Regions from separate parts of the Vreelandella sp. GE22 genome, predicted to be linked through region 1. Evidence: predicted binding sites of a transcription regulator. Region 1 holds the regulator's gene; each other region holds the start of a gene.
The links. Region 1 encodes FliA, which starts transcription of late flagellar genes. Its sites were predicted from a motif close to CTAAAGTTNNNNNNNNNNCNGCCGATA; they were not measured.
Positions count from the first base shown of each region.

Region 2: a site for FliA is predicted at 1,782-1,808, ahead of ACWHRL_RS02555 (flagellin N-terminal helical domain-containing protein). Genes of this name have one in related genera too.
Region 3: a site for FliA is predicted at 1,324-1,350, ahead of ACWHRL_RS02545 (flagellin N-terminal helical domain-containing protein). Genes of this name have one in related genera too.
Region 4: a site for FliA is predicted at 2,732-2,758, ahead of ACWHRL_RS02580 (flagellin N-terminal helical domain-containing protein). Genes of this name have one in related genera too.

Region 1 is NZ_OZ309110.1:133,656-137,760, reverse strand. Features, by position in the region: gene ACWHRL_RS00650 (Crp/Fnr family transcriptional regulator) at 1-97, shown strand, start outside; gene ACWHRL_RS00645 (hypothetical protein) at 144-689, shown strand; gene ACWHRL_RS00640 (OmpA/MotB family protein) at 686-1,354, opposite strand; gene ACWHRL_RS00635 (motility protein A) at 1,359-2,174, opposite strand; gene ACWHRL_RS00630 (RNA polymerase sigma factor FliA) at 2,215-2,913, opposite strand; gene ACWHRL_RS00625 (flagellar protein FlhE) at 2,940-3,362, opposite strand; gene ACWHRL_RS00620 (hypothetical protein) at 3,369-3,890, opposite strand; gene flhF (flagellar biosynthesis protein FlhF) at 3,887-4,105, opposite strand, start outside.
Region 2 is NZ_OZ309110.1:522,092-524,796, reverse strand. Features, by position in the region: gene ACWHRL_RS02560 (flagellin N-terminal helical domain-containing protein) at 1-580, opposite strand, end outside; gene ACWHRL_RS02555 (flagellin N-terminal helical domain-containing protein) at 822-1,709, opposite strand; gene ACWHRL_RS02550 (flagellin N-terminal helical domain-containing protein) at 1,970-2,705, opposite strand, start outside.
Region 3 is NZ_OZ309110.1:517,911-522,015, reverse strand. Features, by position in the region: gene ACWHRL_RS02550 (flagellin N-terminal helical domain-containing protein) at 1-79, opposite strand, end outside; gene ACWHRL_RS02545 (flagellin N-terminal helical domain-containing protein) at 358-1,251, opposite strand; gene fliD (flagellar filament capping protein FliD) at 1,477-2,826, opposite strand; gene fliD (flagellar filament capping protein FliD) at 2,978-4,105, opposite strand, start outside.
Region 4 is NZ_OZ309110.1:525,100-529,204, reverse strand. Features, by position in the region: gene ACWHRL_RS02585 (hypothetical protein) at 1-190, opposite strand, end outside; gene ACWHRL_RS02580 (flagellin N-terminal helical domain-containing protein) at 449-2,701, opposite strand; partial or broken gene ACWHRL_RS02575 (helix-turn-helix domain-containing protein) at 2,883-2,987, opposite strand; gene ACWHRL_RS02570 (hypothetical protein) at 3,129-3,320, opposite strand; gene ACWHRL_RS02565 (hypothetical protein) at 3,342-4,025, opposite strand; gene ACWHRL_RS02560 (flagellin N-terminal helical domain-containing protein) at 4,092-4,105, opposite strand, start outside.

The sequences.
Region 1 (4,105 bases):
CAATATTCCCAACATGGCGGCGCTGGCCGCGGAAGGCGAGTTCGACGATTGCTACTTAAACGACAGCGTAAGGCCCCTGCTCGGCCAGTCCGATTGATCCGGCTACGCCTTTTTAACCTGCTCAACGTTTGGCCTTTTACATCATGACCACTCGCTTACTTGCTTCTTTCGCGCTGGGCGCGGCCGGGCTTTCGTTTTTCAGTGCGGCGCTGGCCGAGCGCTACCCGGTGAGCCAGGACGCCGCTTTTGACGCCTGGCAAGCCGTGACCCTCGAGGCCCAGGACAAGCGCCATTTCCGCGCCGTCGAGACGCAAAGCTACTCGGACGCCACGCTGAGCGTGAACGCCACCGAAGGCATCTGCCACCTGCCCTGGCTCGAGATGCGCGTCACCCTGGAACAGACGCAAACCGAAAGCCGCGCGGTGAACCTGGTACCGGCCCGGCTGCGCGTCGACCAGGCGCCGCTGATCGACACCATGGCGGAGTTTATCGTCGAGGAGGGGGATGACGGCTTCTATAGCCACTTCTACCTGGGCGAGCTCGATGCGCTGCTCGGTCAAATGAGCGACGGCGAGCAGCTTTATATCGGTTTCGATCAGGGCGACGAACCGCCCTGGACCATGACGTTCAGTTTGGCGGGCGCCGGCGAGGCGATTCGCGAAACGCAGCGCCGCTGCGCCAGCGCCTAACGCGAGGCCGGCGCCTGGGCGTTCGGCGGCCGGCGCAGTACGAACTCGACGCGCCGGTTGGCGGCGCGCCCGCTTACGGAGTCGTTCGCCTCGAGCGGGCGCGTATCGGCGTAGCCAACGGCGCGCAGGCGTTCCCGCGCCACGCCTTCCTCTTCCAGATGGCGCACCACGGCAATCGCCCGCCCCGTCGAAAGCTCCCAGTTGGAGGCAAACGAGGCGGTGGCGATCGGCACGTTGTCGGTGTGCCCCTCCACTGATATCTCACCGTCGAAGGTGTCGATGACCTCGCCAAGGCTTTCCAGCACCTCTTCGCCTTGAGCGGTCAGCCGCGCCGCGCCGCTATCGAACAGCAGGCTATCGTCGATGCGCAGGGTAATGCCTTCGCGCCCCTCGGAGACGCTCACGCCTTGAATATCGAGGCCGTCCATCGCCGGGCTCAGCCCACTGTAGAGCGGTTGAAGTCCCGAAGAGAGCGGCTGAATACCCGAGGTCGTGGGTGTGCCGGCGGCTTCGTCGCCGGTGCCCGCCGGGGTGAGCGCCAACAGCAGCACGAACAGCGTGATCAACAACGTCAATACGTCCAGGTAGCTGGTCAGCCACCCATCTTCACTGTCGCCATCCCCGGTGAATGGCGATTCCAGTGCGTGGCGGGCTTCGCGGTTCATCGCCCTACCCCTTGGCAGGCGCGTCGTTCTCGGCGCGCGGCTTCACGTTGGCATCACGAATCTCGTCGTTGTAGTTGGCCACGAAGGAGTTCAACGTCTCTTCGATGAACGACGGCAAGCGGCGCTTGGTGATCAGCGAGATGCCCTCGAGCACCATGTTCATGGTGATCAAGCGCTCCTCGGTGCGCCGCTCGAGTTTCACCGCCACCGGTTTGAAGACCAGGTTGGCAAGCAAGATACCGTAGAAGGTCGTGAGCAGCGCCACCGCCATGCGTGGGCCGATCACCTCCAGATCACCGGCGTCCATGACCTCCAGCATATTCACCAGCCCCACGAGGGTGCCGATCATGCCGAAGGCCGGGGCGTAGGTCGCCATGGTGCGAAAGATCTGCGCCTCGGCGTGCTCGCGCGCCTTGAGCCGGGCGATACGCCAGCGCAGCATGTCGAAAATTTCATCTTCCTTGGTGTTGGCGATCACCAGCTGAATGCCGGTGCGCAGAAACGGGTTGCGCGTGTGTTCGAGCTCGCGCTCCACCGCCCGTACGTCGCCCTTGAACCAGAGCCGCGACATGGACACCAGCTCGTTGATATCGTCGCGCACGTAGGTGTTCTCGCGGCGAAATACCAGCCCCACCAGGCGTACCACCCGCAGTACCTCCTTGAGCGGGTAGCTGATGAAGGTCGCCGCCAGGGTGCCGGTCACCACGATGGCAAGCCCGGGCAAGTTGAGAAAGCTCTCCGGGGATTCCGCGGTGAAAAACAGCACGCTAACCAGTAGCAGAATACTGGCAAATATACCGATCAAGGTAGAGGGGTTCATCGACGGCTCCTCGCCGGTTGGGTTTAACGGTTAAAATGCGTCAATCTGGCTCGTGCAGCCGCGCGCGCAGACGGCTAATCGCCTGGCTGTGCAGCTGTGAAACACGCGATTCGGTCACCCCCAGTACTGCGCCCACCTCTTTCAGGTTGAGCTCCTCCTGGTAGTAAAGCGCCATCAAAAGCTTTTCCCGCTCGGGCAGCGCTTCGATCGCCGCGATCAGAGTTTCGCGCTGCTGACCATCCAAAAGCTCCTCAAAAGGCGCATTCAGCGCCTCCTGAGCGGGTTCCCCGCCCTCTTCCAGAAGCTCCTCGAAGGGCAGCAGGTGGCCGCTGTTGGCGTCGTTGAGCAGTTGGTGATACTCGCCGAGCGGCATGTCCAGATGCCGGGCGATCTCGCCCTCCTCCGGCGCCCGACCCAGGTTCTGTTCGAGATGGCGGACCGCCTCGTCCATGGCCCGGGCCGAACGCCGCACGCTGCGCGGCAGCCAATCCCGGGTGCGCAGCTCATCGACCATTGCCCCGCGAATCCGCTGGCTGGCAAAGGTGGCAAAGCTCGCCCCCTGGGAGGCGTCAAAGCGCCCGAGCGCCTCCAATAGGCCGACCATGCCGGCCTGAATCAGATCATCGAGTTCGATGCTCGCCGGCAGGCGGACCTGCAGCGCCAGCGCCTGGCGGCGCACCAGCGGCATGTGCTGAGTGACCATTTCGCTGTGTTGAATTCTGCCTTGTGCTGTATACATCCTCGTGCCTCGTGGCTATACACTCGTCACTGGTAGTTCACAATCACGTGAAGCCCTTTTACCCGCATCGGCCGCTGCCCGCGCCCCAACGCGAAGCGAAACGCCAGCGGCGCATCGGCGGAAAGCCCGGCAAACCCGGTTTCGCTTCCGCGCTGGCCGCTTAGCTCGACGCAGCGCTCGGGGTGGCAAAGCCAAGCATGCAGCGCGGCGCCGAACGGTGCCTCATACCGCCAGTGAACGCCTTCGATACGCCCCTGGGCGATCTCCGCTACCGGCGGCGGCGCCAAAACCTGACTGCTGACCGCCCGGTCGCTCATGGCCACCATCATACCGGTGACCTCCTTACTCCAGCTGCCTGTGCCCGCCTGAGCGGTCACTGTCAGGCTCGCCCCCATCGCCATTAGTAGCGCGACGCCTTGAAGACTCTTTTTCAGAAAACGCTTTTTCATTGTGGCCTACCGCGCTAGTAGCAGCAGTTCGATATTCAGATAATTCGCCGCCGCCTTCTGCAAATTGTCTAAAAGCCCTTCGCGGGGCAAGCCGGGCTCGTGCAGCGCCAGTAGCTGGCGGGGCCCCTGGTTGTCGTTGAGCTGGCGCAGCGTGCGATACATGCTCGCGAAGGCGTCCGCGTCGCTGCGCACCCAAAGCGCCCAGCGTGAATAGCGCTCGCAAAGCGCCTCCATCGGCTCGCTGGCATCCACCGGGACGACCTCCCAGCTTTCCGGGGTCGCCGCCCAGCGCCGGCCAAGTTCGGCCCACTCGCCCAGGCGCTCTTTGACCGGGGCGACGCTTTTCGTCGGTAGCCCCACCACTGCCAGCGGCGTCTTGACCACCGGCGTGGCGGCGTCGCTTGCCGGCGGGGTTGCTTGGGTGTCCACCTCGGGCTCGGCGTGCTCGCTCACAGCCTGCTGCGCGCGCTCTTCGTTGCGCAGGCTCGCCCACTGGCGCAGCCCCGATGCCTGGTCGCCGCCGCTCATGCCAGGGCCTCGCGGCTGACGCTACCCAGTTGGCGGATGGCGTCCCGGGTCATCAACATATGCATCAGCGCGTCGAGTAGCGCGGTATCGCGGCGCTTGCGAGATGTTTTGGAAAGGCGCATCACGTCCTGGCGCAGCGTTTGCGCGGCCTCGTCCTGGGCGTTGTCCAGGTGCGTGGCGGCCGCGGCGGCACCACTGGCCATCAAAAGGCGCAG
Region 2 (2,705 bases), 390 kb from region 1:
CTTCGGCTGCTGCTTTTACGCTAATAGTTGCATTTGCAGGGACGTCGCCACCATCAAATACACCTAAACTCTCACTGGATGCATTAATGGTAGTGACCGTGATTGTATCGTTACCGGTAGTGCCAGCACCCACCTGAATGTTCAGGTCTGTGCCAGCACCTTCTGCAGACAAGAGACTTGTGCCGTTAAAGTTGTTGCTACCCGCAACACGGTCAATCTCGGCAATACGCTCAGTGATCTCGGTGGCGATCGCCTTACGGTCGTCAGCGGTGTTGGTATCGTTGGCGCCCTGTACCGCCAGTTCACGGATACGCTGAAGGTTGTCGTTGATTTGATCCAGACCGCCTTCCATGGTTTGTACCAGTGAGATACCGTCGCTGGCGTTACGGCTCGCCTGATCCATGCCCTTGATCTGGGCAGTCATCTTGTTGGCGATGGCCTGACCGGCCGCGTCGTCGGAAGCGCTGTTGATGCGCAGACCAGAAGAGAGACGCTCTTGCGCCTGAGCCAGCATGCCCTGAGATTTGTTCAGGTTGTTCTGGCCAATCATGGAGGTGACGTTGGTGTTGATAACGGACATGGAAGTGCTCCCTTAAAGTTTGGCTGGCCGAAGGGCCTGCTATTCGGCGCTTGTGTCGCCGTTACTATAATTAACGACCATTTAGACGATTACTTTAGAAAATAAACGACTGCGGAATGAAAAAAGTGTTTTCAAACCTCCATGAGGACGGCTCCGCCACGACATGAGAAATACGGTTGAGAACTCAATAAAACGGGGCCTTTCGGCCCCGTCATGGTGTAACGCTACCTATAGCGTGCTATTAACCCAGCAGAGACAGTACGGACTGCGGCGTCTGGTTCGCCTGCGCCAGCATGGAGGTACCGGCCTGCTGAAGAATGTTGGCACGGGTCATGTTGGACACTTCCACTGCGTAGTCAGCATCTTCGATACGTGAACGCGCTTCGGACAAGTTGGTGGTGGTGGTCGCCAAGTTGTCGATGACCGAGTCAAAGCGGTTCAGCGTGGCACCCAAGGTAGCGCGCTCTTCATCAAGTGTTCCGATGGCACTGTCTACCGAGTTAATCAAGCTTTGAAAACCCGCATTAGTGGCGCCTTCACCCGTGATGGCAGTAGCCGCTTCGCTCAGACTAGCAACCGCAACAATTCCTGCATCTGTATCTGCATCAACAGTACCTAGAGCCGTACTGGATGCATCAATTGTAGCGACCGTGATAGTGTCGTTAGTGCTAGTACCAGCACCCACCTGAATGTTTAGAGGGCCATCACCCGCACCAGACAAAAGGTTTGTGCCGTTGAAGTTGTTGCTACCCGCAACACGATCGATTTCGGCAATGCGCTCAGTGATCTCGGTGGCAATCGCGGCGCGGTCATCGGCGGTGTTGGTGTCGTTAGCGCCCTGTACGGCCAACTCACGAATACGCTGCAGGTTGTCGTTGATCTGATCTAGACCGCCTTCCATGGTTTGTACCAGTGAAATACCATCACTGGCGTTACGGCTCGCCTGATCCATACCCTTAATCTGGGCAGTCATCTTGTTGGCGATGGCCTGGCCAGCCGCGTCATCAGAGGCACTGTTAATACGCAGACCTGAAGAGAGACGCTCTTGTGCCTGTGCCAGCATGCCCTGAGATTTGTTCAGGTTGTTCTGGCCGATCATGGAAGTGACGTTGGTGTTGATAACGGACATGGATGTAACCCTCGGTATTTAGTGGCCTGGGAAGGGCCGGGAAATCGGCGCTTGCATCGCCGTTATTATAATTAACGGCCGTGGTGGCCATTCCTTTAGCTTTTTACCCAACTTTTTCTAGGAAAAATGACCTGTTTCACCCTCTAGCCGTAAAACTAATAGCCTGCACGAAAAGTCTGTGAAAAACGCCTTGGTCAGAACGTAAAACGGGGCCTTGCGGCCCCGTGCTAAACATCTTCCCCGTGTAATGGCTGAGAAGATTAGCCCAGCAGAGAGAGTACAGACTGCGGCGTTTGGTTGGCCTGGGCCAGCATGGAGGTCCCCGCCTGCTGAAGGATATTGGCGCGGGTCATGTTGGAGACTTCTTCGGCGTAGTCAGCATCTTCGATACGCGAGCGCGCTTCGGAGAGGTTGGTTTCGGTTGTGGCCAGGTTATCGATCACTGAATCGAAACGGTTAAGGGTGGCACCCAACGTGGCACGTTCCTCGTCGAGTTCTCCAATTGCACTATCCACCGAGTTGATCAAACTTTGAAAATCGCCATTACCAACGTCTTCACCAGAGATAGCGTCGGCTGCGGCACTTAAATTAGCAACCCCATCGTTCCCACCCTCGGCTGCAACTTCACCCAAGCTTTCGCTAGACGCATTAACGGTAGTTACCGTGATAGTGTCATTGCCGGTAGTACCAGCACCAACCTGAATTTGCAGATCCGTGTTGTTACCATCATCGCCACCAGACAAAAGGCTTGTACCGTTAAAGTTGTTGCTACCTGCAACGCGATCGATTTCGGCGATACGCTCGTTAATCTCGGTAGCAATCGCTTCGCGGTCTTCAGCTGTGTTGGTATCGTTGGCGCCTTGTACCGCCAGCTCACGAATACGCTGAAGATTATCGTTAACCTGGTCGAGACCGCCTTCCATGGTCTGCACCATGGAAATGCCGTCGCTCGCGTTACGGCTTGCTTGGCTCATGCCGTCGATTTGCGCGGTCATT
Region 3 (4,105 bases), 380 kb from region 1:
CCTGAGCCAGCATGCTCTGCGAAGAGCTCAGGTTGTTCTGGCCGATCATGGAGGTGATATTCGTATTGATTACAGACATGAGTATTTTCTCCTGGAAGTATAACTGGCCAGCGGGCCAACTTTGCGACGTTTGTCATGCCGCTACCCCTTGGTAACGGCTGCTCGTGCAAACTCTTTAGAAAACAATACGTTTTTTATGTAAGGGAAAGTAACATTAGCTACTCAACACCCAAGACACCGCGCTTAAGCTCCCGCCATGCGGCGATTTTCAAAAAACTCAATTAACAAAAATTGCGGGTTAAAAAACCAAAAAAACGGGGCCTATTGGCCCCGTCATGGTTTGGCACTAGCGTACTATTAGCCCAGCAGAGACAGTACGGACTGCGGGGTCTGGTTGGCCTGGGCCAGCATGGAGGTACCGGCCTGCTGCAGGATGTTGGCACGGGTCATGTTGGACACTTCCACCGCGTAGTCGGCGTCTTCAATGCGTGAACGCGCTTCAGACAGGTTGGTAGTAGTGGTCGCCAGGTTGTCGATGACCGAGTCGAAACGGTTCAGCGTGGCACCCAGGGTGGCGCGGTTTTCATCGAGGGTTCCAATGGCGCTATCTACTGAGTTAATCAAACTCTGGAAGTTCGCATTAGAGGCGCCGCCATTCGCGATAGCAGCAGCTGCTTCACTTAAATTATTAGCCCCAGGAACCCCGTCCTCCTCTGTTCCAACTGCATCAACTTGACCTAGCCCAGTACTGGACGCATCAATTGTAGCGACCGTGATAGTGTCGTTAGTGCTAGTACCAGCACCCACCTGAATGTTTAGAGGGCCATCACCCGCACCAGACAAGAGGTTTGTGCCATTGAAGTTGTTGCTACCCGCAACACGATCGATCTCAGCAATACGCTCAGTGATCTCGGTGGCAATCGCTGCACGATCATCAGCGGTGTTGGTATCGTTGGCGCCCTGAACCGCCAGTTCACGAATACGCTGAAGGTTGTCGTTGATCTGATCCAGACCGCCTTCCATGGTCTGAACGAGCGAGATACCGTCGCTGGCGTTACGGCTCGCCTGATCCATGCCCTTGATTTGGGCGGTCATTTTGTTGGCAATGGCCTGGCCAGCCGCATCGTCAGAAGCGCTGTTGATACGAAGGCCGGAAGAGAGACGCTCTTGCGCCTGAGCCAGCATGCCCTGGGACTTGCTCAGGTTGTTCTGGCCGATCATGGAAGTGATGTTGGTGTTGATAACAGACATGAATTTAATCCTCGGTGTTTAGTGGCCTGGGAGAGGCCCATGAATCGGCACTTGCATCGCCGTTATTATAATTAACGGCCTGTCGCCCCACTTCTTTAGCTCTTTTGCACTTTTTTATAAAAAAGTCGTTGCATCCACAAACGGCAAACGGGGCCTTTCGGCCCCGTCACTTGCGTTGATGGCTGTTACGTCAAAAGCGTTCTGACCCAGCCAGGAAAATACGACCTACTTCTTCTGCATAGCGCTCATCATATCGAACTGCTGAGAGAGGTAGCTGCTCATGGAGTTCATCTGGGCGAGCATGCCGTCAAGCACCGCAAACTGCTTACGGTAGCGCTCAGTGCTTCGCTCGATGCTGGCTTCCATACGCAGCTTGCGCTGGTCCAGGCTCTCTATTCGCAGCTCAGCACTGCCGATGGAGCTTTTAATGATGCCGTCATCTGCCGTTATATCCTTGAGTGTCGAACTTATGCGCCCTGCAAAACCATCTTCTTTCGTATCACCTGCGAAAAAGGCAGCCAAACCTTCGGAGTTATTGGCAATTGCTTCATCCAGTTTGGCTTCATCGACCTGGAGGCGGCCCTGCTTGTCGATGTCGATACCCATTTGAGCAAGCCGCGTTATATCGCTCGTTCCAAAGTTGCCCGTTACATCCTGACGCAGACGGTTTTCGATAGTGCGAACGGTGCGGTCGCCCACTAAATCGCCCGATGTCTTACCTTCGCCCTTGAATTCGGTCATACGGCCAACGGTGGACTTCATTTCGTTATAGTTGCTAACGAAGGCATTGATGGCTTCTTTCAGTGACGCCTCATCACGCTCGATTACAAGCGTGGATGGGGTCAGGGAGGCAGCGGTCAGGTTGAGCGTTACTCCCTGGATAGCCTCTTCTACCCGATTGCTTTTACTCGTAATCGCGATGCCGTTGACATTCAACTCGGCATCCTGGCCAGCACGTAGCGTGGTGGGGTCCATCGAAAGGGAGGTCAGCCCTGAAAACCCTGCCAGCGAAGCCTCTTTGCCCGTTTCCTTGGAGCTCAACGCCAGGCGATACCCTTTGCCATCATTGATGAGCGAAGCCGTAACGCCAGACTCTTTATCCGCATTGATCTGATCACGAACCTCAGCCAGGGTACTGCCTGCTTTAATATCGACGCCGTAGCTTGTTTGCGTATCGCCAGCCCCAAAATTAAGCGTCAACTTCGTATCGGTTGCCGTAAGCTCCTGGTCCAGTGCCACGCTATTGGACGCAGCGCTGCCGCCGCGCGCCAGTTGGGAAACCGTCACCTCATAGCGACCCGGATTGGCTTTTTCGCTCGCCGTCGCCAGTACGCCTTCTCCCGTTACCGTACTTTTTTGCTGATTGAAAGTAGCGGCATCGTTCAACGCCGTAATAGAGTTCTGCACCCTATCCATTGCGGATTCCAGGCGCCCATAAGCAGAAATTTTGGTTTGCTGAGCACTTTTCTGCTCAAGGATGGGAACGAGCTTTTGGCGTTCGGCCGCATTAAGCTGATCCACCAATCCCGACAAATCCAATCCAGACCCCACACCCAATGCCGTAATAGACGCCATGAGGTTAGTCCTCTAGTAAGTAGTAGAGAAGTACAGTTAAATACTCTATCGGCTGATAAACGACAAACTTTAGCGGTTAAGATTCTTAAAATCCTGTAAAAATGCCCGGCAAACGCCGGGCATTTCCTGTCTCACGAGTAGCGCTTGGCGATCACGACTGGTTGTTCTGGCCAAGCATTCCCAACTGCTCGCTCAGGTAACTGCTGGTCTGGTTCATCTGCGCCACCATGCTATCCATTGCCTGAAACTGGGCGCGAAAGCGCGCGATAGTCTGATCGATGCGCTCCTCGGTGCGGGCGAAACGATTTTCTAACGTTCCAACACGGCTTTCAGCGTTGCTTTCAGCCGTATCCAGACGTCCTCCGTCGCCCACGATGCGCTCGAGAGAAACATTGATTTGCCCGGCCATACCCGTTTCATCGCTACTGCCGGCAAAAAAGCTGGCAAGCGTATCGGGCTGCGTCGCGATGACGTTGTCCAACTTGTCATCGTCGATTTCAAGCTTACCATCGGTTTGCAGTGAAATGCCGATGTCAGAAAGCACGCTAAAGCCATCGCCATCCACTACGCTAGTAATGGCCTGACGTAGATCACGCTCGACCGCCCGAGTAGTGGCGTCGGCGTTCAGACCTGCTGATTGACCGGTTTCGGCGTCAAAACTGGTCAAGCGCGTCAAGGTATCCTTGAGCGAGTTGAAGCCTTCAACGAAGGCATCAACGTTTTTCCGCAACGCTTCGTCATCCTGTTCGACGCTAATGGTACTCGAGGCGCCCGCTTCAGTGAGATTCAGGGTCATGCCCTGAATGGCTTCTTCGACCTGATTGGAGCTGCTTACGATGTCGATGCCATTCACATTGAAGGCCGCATCCTGCCCTGCCTGAATCACCTGGGTGTCCGACGTCACTGCTGCTTCGGATAGAATGGAGGAGAAGTTGGAGCTTTCGATGCTGGCGTCGGCTCCCGTTTCACTCGCCATGACCGATAGCCGATACCCTTTGCCGTCATCGATGATAGAAGCCGTTACCTGACCATCGCCTTGTTCATTGATGGCGTCGCGAATGTCTTGCAGCGAACTGCCGTCGGCAATGGTTATGGGGGCCATATCGCCTTTAGCCATATCGAAAGTTAGTGTTTGCTCACCACTGACGATGCTTTCATCGGAGGAACTCAAACGCTCCGTGACGAAACTTCCAGCCGTTGCTAACTGATCGACCTCAACTTCGTACCTGCCGGCTTGTGCTTCGTTACTAACTACCGCCGTCACGGCATCGCCGTCGAC
Region 4 (4,105 bases), 390 kb from region 1:
CATTCACCAGCACAGGGGCGTTTTTATCGGGTTCGCTTCCCCTATTACTGTCTTCTCCCGCCGCATTGCCAGAAGAGGCCGCCCCGGCGGGCGGGCCGCTGAGCAGCAAATACACCACGACCAGTGCGCAGGTAAAGCTAAGCCACATCGCCAGAATGGCAAAAACGAGGGTTAGGGTAACGGTGTCCATTGAGTACGGCCTTGGCTTATAAACTGAACCAACTGCTTATTATCATAGGTTAAGCCAGTAAAGCATATCAGAATAGACTTATGAGATATAACAACAATGAACGAAGGGTCTTCGGCCTATATCACAGGCGGCGCTGCTTTCCATGAGCGGGCCCTAATGGACGTTGAACGTTTTCAAATGCGCGCATACCCACAGCCCTTTGAGGTGTCTCCCCTACCGCCCACTTATTGAATATCGGTTTCTGCTTAACGCTTTGAACTACTCCAACAGAGTGAGAATAGTTTGAGGCGTTTGATTGGCTTGGGCCAGCATGGCGGTACCCGCCTGCTGGAGTATTTGAGTTTTTACCATATTGGAGGCCTCGCTCGCGTAATCGGTATCTTCAATACGTGAGCGAGCGGCCAAGAGGTTGATATTGGCATTCAGGTTATTCTCGATCACTGATCCTAGCCGGTTCTCGAAAGCCCCTAAATAGCTCCGCTTACTATCCACCATGGCAATGGCCTGATCCAACGCTGCCAGCGGGTTGGGCGGAGTGCGCAGCCGGATATCCCGATCCACCTCGGTCAAATTCACCGTGCTGTGAGGCACGCCATCGTCGGCGCCGCCGTTAGCATCCGTGACGACATTGACCGATAACGGCGCTACATTCAGAGGATGATAGATAATCACCTCCCCCGTACCGTTGATCGTTTTGATCAGCGTATCGTTACCATCGACATCGACCAAGCTTGCGACTTTAGAATTGCCGTAGCTTGAATGGCTATTAGGCAAATCGAAGTAGTAGTTCCCATCCTCACGCTGGCGAAGCACATCGCTAAAGGTGTCACCATTGGAATCCGTATAGTTAACCGTCACGTTACGCGGGTCGAGTGTAATCGTTGAGGTGCCGTCTACTTTTTCGACTCGCTCATTGAGATCAAACGTATTTACCGCCGTCGACTGCGCCTGGGCATCGACCTGTACGTCTCCATTAGGCCCCAGCGAGAAAGCGACGTTAGCTTCATGGTAGCTGTAACGGCCACCGCCATCGCTGATTTCAACAATGTACTGGCCCGATTCACTCTGCATTAGCCGCGCATTGTCATTTATAACGCTTCCGCTGGCATCGGTAATGTTCATGGCGGGCGAAGCGGAAAAATCAATTGCTGGTAACGTCGTGACTTCTTCGCTGTCGGCGAAATCATCACTTAAAAAGGCGCGGGTAGTATCCGTTTGAAAAACCAACGTCGTCTCTTCGACGCCACTTTCCGTCGTGGTCGTGGCACTAACCTCATCCACGCGATAGTAAACGGTTTCTCCGTCCAACTGGCTGCGAATATAGTAGTTATCACCTTGTTCGAGGGCACCTGCGCTGGACAAGGTTTCACCATCGCGGCTTTGAAATACGAGCTCTGCGTCGCCAATCGAGTAATTTGCCCCGTCGACTTCGATATCCGAAGCCATAAAATATGCTTGCTCAGCGGTACGCGCATTGCTTACCGCACTGGCAGTAGCCGCTCGCTGACCGGGTGCGAAATCAAGCTCGGCATCAAAGTAACTTACGCTACCGCTATCGGATGTTTGCTCGATCAAATAACGTCCATCCGACTGCAGCAGGCGTGCCGAGCCTTCCATGGTATTACCGTTGGCATCGTTGAAGGTAATGCTGGAAATTTCTTGCTCGGGCTCGTTGGATAGTGCGTCGGTATAAAGCAGCCCGGTACTCGCAACGCGTACCGTACTACTATCAGTGGCCGTCGTGTGGTTGGCCACTGGCGTGCGGGTATCGTAAAAACGCGGATTGCCGTTATTGTCTAACGTACTGATATAGTAATTCAGCCCGCCATCGGTCGCATTTTGTTGACGCAAGGTCGGCTCATTGCCCGTTACGCTGGTATAAGTGACCCGCGTTTGATTCGGGTTCTGCGGATAGAGCTCGATATCGAAGGCGCGTCCATTGAGCGTATTCCTTGGGGCAACGTCGCCGTCTATCCCCCTCACCGTAAAGTCTTCGAGCCCTAACGCCTCGACACTAAACCCCGGTGGCAAAAGGTCTATATCCAGGGTGTCGCTAGTGTTCGCACCAACCTGTAGATTGACCAGGCCTTTCTGGCCATCCAGTAGCGGTATGCCGTTGTACTGAGCGGATTCCGCCAGACGGTCGATCTCCTTGAGGTTCATATTGATTTCATTTTGAATCGAGTCGCTATCGCTCCAACTGAGCGTGCCATTCAACCCCTGGACCGTCAGCTCGCGGATACGCTGGAGCTTGTCGTTGATTTGATCAAGCGCCCCTTGAGCGGTTTGTGATAGCGACACACCGTCATTCGCGTTACGCATGGCCATGGCCCGCCCATTGATCTGGCTGGTCATACGGTTGCTGATCGCCTGACCGGCAGCGTCATCCTTGGCGCTATTGATACGCAGCCCTGATGACAAGCGCTCGAGGCTGGTCGCTAGCGATGAGTGCGATTTCTGCAGGTTTTGCTGCGAGGTTAGGGCCGTAATGTTGGTGTTGACGACGGGCATAGGCTCTTTACTCTAAAGCGTTACCATGGTTATCAGCAGAAGCGGATAAAACCTGAGTACGATTACTTAATACCTCAAACACCTAGCCGAGACGACCTTGGCAACCTGTCGATACTCGGCGAATTCCGACCGGACTTGCCGCTTGGGGCTGTGCGGGCGCATAACCATTGGCTAACCCGTTGCGCTTAATCGTGCTGCCATGAACTCCAATGGCCTTGGCGATCTGTTTCAAGCTAATGCCGATCTCAAGATAGGCAAAAATTTGGTATCGCTGGCCCTGGGTCAGTTTTCGGTATCACATGCCCTGTCTCACTTTGGACCACAAGGTAGAGGCAGAGAGGGTACCGGCGCTAGCCCTCCTACCTCTATCTTTTGATCCAAAGTGCTGCGCATATTCTATGAATTTAGGGCGCCAACAGATCCGGAATTACCCCGAAAGCACAAAGATGACGATTCTCAATCCAAAAAATAAAGCAAAGGCCAGCAAAATAAAACCTATTATCGTTTGGAAGAAACTTCCTGCTTGAACTTTCATTTCTTTTTGGCCACTGCCAGCTACCTTGGACACAAGGCATGAAACCAAAAGCGCAAAGAATGCAAATACAAAAAGCTTAATCACTTTAAACCACCTTTAATACAGCTAAACGTCATCGCTAACTTTGACTTCCTGGCCAGCATCGCTGCTAGGAGCTTCAACGAGCAATATATGCCGTTTTTCATAGCACCACTGCACAAAAAACTCTTCCCCCACCACAAACCTGACTGGCATGGGGAGCACTTTATAAACGCTGCCCGCCAACGCCTTAAAACGCCCCTCATCGTTGACAACGGCTGAGGTCAGGGGCCCGGCCGTCTGATACCAGATGCCCTGAATTCTGGGTATCATGTTGCTGAGCACGCTTTTCTTGCCCGTTTCGTCCTCTATTTCAGCCAGTTCGATACCCTCTAATGCCGTTACCCGAAGCCCTTCCTGAGCTCCAACGTCTTCTTTTTTCTTTCGATTAAAAAACCCAAACCTGGAAGGCTCAGTAGTCGCCGGTTTTCTGATTTTGCTATCAAAAACCAAAAAAGCACCTTCTTCTCTTAAAAAGACGTATTTATCCTTGGTATCGAAATAGCAAATACTACCGTTATTAATATTTTCGGATTTTTTCTCCGCGCCTTCTGATGAGACGACGGTCACACTCCCCTTGACCACCAAAATCGCCTCGACCGCTTCCTTCTTGATGTCGACGAAGCGCTCCGTGTCCACCATGCTCGCTCCTTCAGGCAGCTCCAGAGTCTCTTCACCCGCCAGCAGAGCAAGAACGTCCAGGTTTTTCATTTATCCCCCTAATAATAAAAAGGGCCGATATAGACTATCGGCCCTTTGTTACTTATCTTAAATCGATTAACCCAGCAGAG